Regions from separate parts of the Microbulbifer sp. SE14 genome, predicted to be linked through region 2. Evidence: predicted binding sites of a transcription regulator. Region 2 holds the regulator's gene; the other holds the start of a gene.
The links. Region 2 encodes FNR, which switches genes on or off when oxygen is low (the NO sensors DNR and NnrR bind a similar motif). Its sites were predicted from a motif close to TTGATNNNNATCAA; they were not measured.
Positions count from the first base shown of each region.

Region 1 (3,416 bases), on a different contig from region 2:
TGGACAGCCGTTTTGCACAGCGGGAACACCGCCCATACAAAAAAGGCGCCGAAGCGCCTTTCTCTGCCGATTGGCAATCGGGAGAAGATCAGAACTTGTAGCCGATGCCCAGGTTGTATACCCAGGAATCGAGTTCAATTTCTGTTCTCGCCGCATTGATGACGACGGGGTCGAAGAATCCGGGCACCGGATAGTGCAAGTCGGTCTGGACTTCCAAATCCAGGTACTGCACGGCGGCGTTCACCAGCCAGTTGCTGTCCCGGCCCAGCATGATGTCCACTCCTATCTGGCCCGCCCAGCCCCAGTCGTCGTCCACAATCAACCGGGCCGGCCCGATTGCGCCGGCCACTTCTGCCAGATAGTCATTTGCGATCTGGCGGTAGCTCTCATTGTCAAAGTCCGTGTAGTGACCGCCGAGACCGATATAGGGCTGTACCCAGGATTCCTTGCACACCGGGAACCAGTTGACCATCAGGGTACCGGTACGGCGCTCTATGCTTCCTGCACCAATCCTGGTGACCCCGAACTCATCGACAAAGAACCCCTGCAAGCCGGTCAGGTCCAGATCGTGCTCAGATTCGCCGATGTAGCCGAACTCCACCGAGAAGTGGTCCACTGGCATAAAGCCCGCGGTAAAGTTCCAGGTGGTTTCGCTATCCAGTTCGTACCTGAGCCCGTCGAGGAACGGGAACAGGTCCCGGTCGTATCTCCACTTGCCAGTGTCGTCATCGGGGTCGACATAGGAGGCACCGATGCGAAGCATCACGGTGCCGGCCTCATAGACAGCCGGGGGCGCTGAGGGGGCCGGCGGAGCATAGCCGGACGGACCGGCCAGTGCCTGCTGCGCTCCCACCGTGGCGAAAACTGCGACTGCCAGGGGTGTCAGAATGCGCGTCTTTTCCATAAGGGGTAACTCCGTTGATATTCGGCTGATTCAACAACAATCAGCCCAATCACCTTCAGTCTAGACACGGAAAGGCACGACTGTAGAAAAAGGGGCGCGAAGCGCCCCTTGATTGACGAGTGAAATCACATGCTGAATTTGTATCCCAGGCCGAGATTGAAGACCCAGGGGTTGTAGTCGTAGTCGGCCCTGACGCGGTCGATGGTGGCGCCAGTATTCCGATCGATAAAGCGGAAAGTGACATCAGTATCTGAATCGATATACATCAGTGCGGCGTTTGCCAGCCAGTTGCTGTGCCGGCCGAACACCCAGTCCACACCCACCTGGGCGGCAACGCCCCAAGAGTGGCCCAGCTCCAGGCGGCCATCCACATCGTCGAAGTCCGGGCTGTCAAACAGTCCCCGGCGGAAATGAGCTCCGTCGAAATCGGTGTAGTTGACTCCCAGACCGAGGTACACCTGGCCGAGGCAGTTGGGATCCATCGGATACCAGTTCACGAACAGGTTGCTCATATTGGCTTCGAATTCGCCAATGTCGCGCAGGCGAACGGTTTCGTCGACCACGATATCGGGGCCGATGAAAAACTCATCCCTCAATCTCAAATCCGTGTCCGCCTCGGTACCATCGATATAGTTCACCTCCAGGCCCCAGTGCTCCACCGGAATCCAGAAACCGCTGATCTGCCAGGTCCACTCCTCGTCGGCCTCCAGCCGAGCACTGAACCTGTCGTCGTCGAACGTCTCGAAGTGGCGGAAATTCAGGTCGTCATCGTCCGGGCTCACATAGGCAGCGCCCACGCGTACCCCTGTGGTTCCGGCCCCCCAGACAGGGGGCGGAGCAGAAACCGGCGGGGCATAGCCCGAAGGTCCAGCCAGCGCCTGTTGCGATCCCACAGTGGTCGAAACTGCAATTGCCACAGCTGTCAGGATTGGCGTCATCTTCATCGTTGGTAACTCCGTTGATTCTCGGTAATTTGGACAACAATCAACCCAATCACTTTCAGACTAGACGCGAGATAGATCTTTGTAGAAAAAATATCCGGCATTTCGGCAGGCAATTGGAACTTTCGTGTAAAGTTGGCGCGCAATTTTTTGCGGCGCCTGCCTGGCGCATATTTCATCAACTGAAATGCTACAACCTGGCCAAAGCAGGCTGCCGGAAGAAAATGAAGAAAATTGCGCCACCCAAAAAACCTCACCAAAATTTTCGCACAAACTAAAAAGGGCGCCGAAGCGCCCTCGATAGTGTTCCTGTTGCAGGAGTCAGAAGTCAAACCTGTAGCCAACGGACAGGTTGAAAACCCACGGGTTGTAGAGATAGTCGCCGGAAACGATTATGGGAAAGTTAGGATCCGGCTCTACTGAAGGCTCTTGCCGGACATCGAATCCCAGATCAGTTTCCGAATCCACATAGATCGCTGCCACATTCACCAGCCAGGCGCTGTCGTGGCCGAAATTCAAGTCGGCGCCGATCTGCCATGCATATCCCCAGGAATGTCCCATGGTCATGTCCGCGGTCAGACCGAGATCATCGAGATCCTGGCGCACAAGGCTCCGGAAGCTCTCGCCACTGAAATCCGTATAGTTGAGGCCGACACCGACATACGGCTGGAACATGCAGGACGGATCCAGCGGATACCAGTTGGCAAACGCGAAGCTCATGTCTGCCTCGAATTTACCGAGGTTCCGAATCTCGGTGCCCTCTATTCCGGAAATCGAGAAGAATCCCTTGCTGTCGCCTCCGACATGGTCATCGCCGTCGACATACATCAACTCGAATCCGAAATGATCGTGGGGCTTCCAGACACCGCTGATATTCCAGCCCCATTCGTCATCCGGATCCATGGTTGCCCGGAAGCCGTCGAAGAACAGGAAAGATTCATCGATAAAAGTCATCTGGTCCGAATTCGCGTTTATATAAGACGCACCGATTCGGACGATAAACTCCTGGGTTTCGGGAGGAGGCGGGGCGGGAACATATCCAGAAGGCCCTGCCAATGCATTGGTGGAGACCGCCAGTGCCAGGGGCGCCAGAACCGGGGTCAGGATACGCATCATCTTCATCTGAGGTAACTCCATTGATTTTCAGCAGATTAAAACAGCAATCAGCCCAATCAATGGTCAGTCTAGTCGCGTGAAAACACAGCTGTAGAAAAAAACACCAATTATTGGCGCCAAAAAAGAACACTACTGCGATTTAGGCGCGCCAGTTATTTTTTTGGCAGGAAATAACTCCACCCGCGGCAGGGGTATGGAGGCGTCTCGCACACTTGCCGAGTGAGGAAAACCGGTCAGGAAATGATGTTATACGCCGGCGCAGCCCGACGACCGAACTGCGAACCGGCGGTAGATAAGGAGGGATAGAGGCACAAAAGCCGCGTGAAAAACGCGTTATTTTTTGCCGCCGCCAAGGCACTCTGGGCTCTGCGGCGCCTCCCCCTCCCACTCCTCGGGGCTGAAGGTGTGCAGTGCCAGTGCGTGCACCGGCCCGGCCATCTCCTCGGCCAGCACCG
Region 1 is NZ_JCBAJA010000031.1:53,725-57,140, reverse strand. Features, by position in the region: gene AC6R19_RS18680 (OmpW/AlkL family protein) at 89-904, opposite strand; gene AC6R19_RS18675 (OmpW/AlkL family protein) at 1,030-1,701, opposite strand; gene AC6R19_RS18670 (OmpW/AlkL family protein) at 2,167-2,967, opposite strand; gene AC6R19_RS18665 (BolA family protein) at 3,295-3,416, opposite strand, start outside.
Region 1: the regulator FNR is predicted to act here: its motif matches at 1,879-1,892, upstream of AC6R19_RS18675 (OmpW/AlkL family protein).

Region 2 (3,416 bases):
ACAGCAGGCCCAGGCGCCCCTTGAAATAGAGGTCGCCGTAGGAGCGGTAGGTGCCGTAGCCGGCCAGGGTCTGGATATCCACATCCACATCGCGGACAAATGCATCCGCCTCACCGCTGATCAGCGAGTTGGTGTACTCACCCTCGAAACCCCAGCCGGAGGGCAGGGTAAAGCCGCCGCGCAGGCCCAGGTTGATCGGGCTGTCGGCGTTGGGCAGGTCTATGTCCATCAGCCCCACGGTGGCGCCCCAGTAGCCACCCTCGGCAGAGGCGGCGGAAGAGCAGGCCAGCGCCAGCGCAGCTACACCTTTTACAATCTTACGCATAGGAATTCCCCAATTTGTTGTTGGTCAATAATTGCGCGGATTCTAACCGCCTTATTAGCCGCCGAACAGTTACCGGGTCACAGAAGTGGGTGGTAATCGCCGCAGAGCATCCTGTGACAGCAACTGTTGTACGTTTGTTCCAAACCGGACCCTTCCGCTGTTGTGCTATCCCGCAGCGGCTTGATCCAGATCAAGCCGCTGCCCCCCGTCCCGACAACAATGGTTGTATCGGAAAATATAGGAAGACCTGGGATGGATGCTATCTACCGGCAACTGTGCTGCGATCACAGACACATGCAGCAATTGCTCGATGCCTTCGAGCAGTTGCTGCACGAGTTGGGCAAATACGACAGGGATCCGGCCACCCTGGGCCTGATACTGGAAGCCCTGGACTACTTCTCGGTCTACCCGGACAAATGGCACCACCCGACAGAGGAGCTGGTGTTCGCGCGCCTGCTGGCCAGGCCCATTCACGACCGCTTCTCAGTGTTGGCGGCGCAGCGGCAACACGAGCGTATCGCCGCTGCCACCAAGCAGATGAGCGCGCTGTTTTACGCGGTGGCCAACGACGCCGCAGTGGAGCGGCGCATGCTGGTGAGCGCCAGCAACGTCTACCTGGAGTTGCAGCGCAGCCATATGGAACTCGAAGACCGCGCCATATTCCCGCAGTTGGAGCTGTACATGACCGCGAAGGACTGGGACCTGATCCGCGCCCAGGTCCGGGAACTACGGGATCCCCGCTTCAACACCGACACCCGGAAGATCTACGAATCCCTGCACCAGTACCTGACCGAGCCATGGCGCGCGGAATCGCGTTCGCATAAGAGGGAAAGAATGAGCTGCTGGGGGGCAGAAGCAGCTGACCTCAATCAAGTGGAAAGCACGCTATCGAACGGCTCCCCGAATTAGCTGTCGCCGTCAAAACTGCAGTGGGTGCCGGCCAGTTCACTGAGGCCGACCAGGTCGAGAATTTCCACTTCGCGCCCACTGGCGCGGATCAGTTGTTCCTTCTGGAAACGGGAGAAGAGGCGGCTGACCGTCTCCGCGGTGAGGCCCAGGTAATTGGCGATATCGGTGCGCGGCATCGAGAGTACGATGCGGCTGGCGGAATAGCCGCGGCGGGCATAGCGGCTGGAGATGTTGATCAGCAGCGCCGCCAGGCGCGTATCGGCGGAGCGCTTGCCGAGCAGCAGCAGGATATCGTTCTCCTGTTTCAATTCCTCGGAGAAGATGCTGTAGATCTGCTGCTGCAGCGCCGGCACCTGCTGTGCCAGCCCTTCCAGTTGGGAAAAGGGCAGCACGCAGACACTGCTGTCCTCCAGCGCCTCGGCGTAACTGGGGTGGCTGCGGCCGCTGTAGGCATCCAGACCCAGCAGTTCTCCCGGCAGCGCGAAGTGGGTCACCTGAGTGTCGCCGTCGGCGGCGATGGCCGCGGTCTTGAAGCTGCCGGAGCGAATGGCATAGAGATTGGAGAAGGGATCGCCGGCGCGGTACAGGGATTCGCCGGCCTTGACGAGCTTCTTGCGGCGGGTCACCTGTTCCAGCCGGTCGATCTCGCCGTCGGACAGGCCCGCGGGCAGGCACAGGCGCCTGACCGAGCAGTTGCCGCAGTTTACCGCTGTCTGTGATTCCGTCATGGGAATACCCGCCCGTGGCCGCAAAGGTATCGTACCGGGGGCAGCGCCCCCTGCTCGGGATACTACACCTTTCACGAAACTAGAGCACACGGGAATAGCGGGCGGCGGTTTCGCCGCCGTGCAGATGGCGGTCGAAGGCCGCGGCCGCATTGCGCAGGAACCAACGTCCGCGCTCGGTGACCCTCAAGGTATCCGCGCCCCAACATACCAGGCCGTCGTCGAACATCGGTCGCAGGCGATCCAGTTCCGCGCGAAAATATTCCTCAAATGGCGCGCCGGCGCGGTGGGAGGCCTCGCCTTTGTCCAGGCGCAGGCGACACATCAGTTCGCCGATCAACCACTGGCGCAACCGGTCGTCCCCGTCCAGCAACCAGCCGCGGCCGATCGCCGAGCCCCGCTCGCCGATCGCCTGGGCGTATTCCTTCAGGCTGTGCAGGTTCTGCCAGTAGCCGTCGCGGCTGTAGCTGATCGCCGAGGCCCCCAGTCCCACCAGCGCGCCCGCGGGCATTACCGTGTAGCCCTGGAAGTTGCGCGCCAGCAGGCCCGCCCGGGCCGCCCTGGCCAGCTCGTCGCCGGGCCCGGCGAAGTGGTCCATGCCCAGAAACTCATAGCCTGCCTCCCCGAGCTTTTGCACCGCCGCCAGCTGCATGGCGATCTTGTCCGCCGGCCCCGGGATCAGGTCGGTATCGATCAGCCGCTGCGCCTTGAAGCGGTGCGGCAGGTGAGCGTAGTGGTAGAGGGCGATACGGTCGGGGGCCAGTTCCAGTACCCGATCCAGGGTGCGCTGCAGGCTGGCGGGATCCTGCCGCGGCAGGCCGTAGATCAGGTCGTAGGAGACGGACTCGAAGCCGCGCTGCCGCGCCGCGCCGGTCAGTTGCGCCACCTGTTCCGGGCTGCAGATACGGTTGATCGTGCGCTGTACCTCGATATCGAAATCCTGGATGCCGAGGCTGAGGCGGTTGAAACCCAGTTCGCGCAGCGTATCCAGGGTGTCGATTTCGAGGGTGCGCGGATCCGCCTCGATGCTGTACTCGACACCGTCGCCGGCGCGCAGGTCGAACACCTCCCCCAGCCCCCGGACCAGGCGGCGCAGGTCACTATCACCGAGAAAGGTCGGCGTGCCGCCGCCCAGGTGCAGCTGCGTCACCGGCACGTCAGCGACCCTGTCGCGGTACCAGTGCGCTTCCTGCAACAGGCTGTCGAGGTAACTGGAGGCTAGCCCGTACTGCTGGGTGATCACCTTGTTGCAGGCACAGAAGTAGCACAGGGAGCGGCAGAAGGGGATATGCACATACAGCGACAGGCTGCGGATATCCCGCAGCGCCGCCCAGGGCTCGGCGCCGTTCAGCGGCGCGAAGCGATCCGCGGTGGGATAGGAAGTGTAGCGCGGACAGGGGCCGCTGTAGCGGGACAGCAGCTCCGCGGAGAGTTCGGTGGAGGGTTCCGCACCGCCT
Region 2 is NZ_JCBAJA010000017.1:65,629-69,044, forward strand. Features, by position in the region: gene AC6R19_RS13285 (outer membrane beta-barrel protein) at 1-325, opposite strand, end outside; gene AC6R19_RS13290 (hemerythrin domain-containing protein) at 578-1,234, shown strand; gene fnr (fumarate/nitrate reduction transcriptional regulator Fnr) at 1,231-1,962, opposite strand; gene hemN (oxygen-independent coproporphyrinogen III oxidase) at 2,042-3,416, opposite strand, start outside.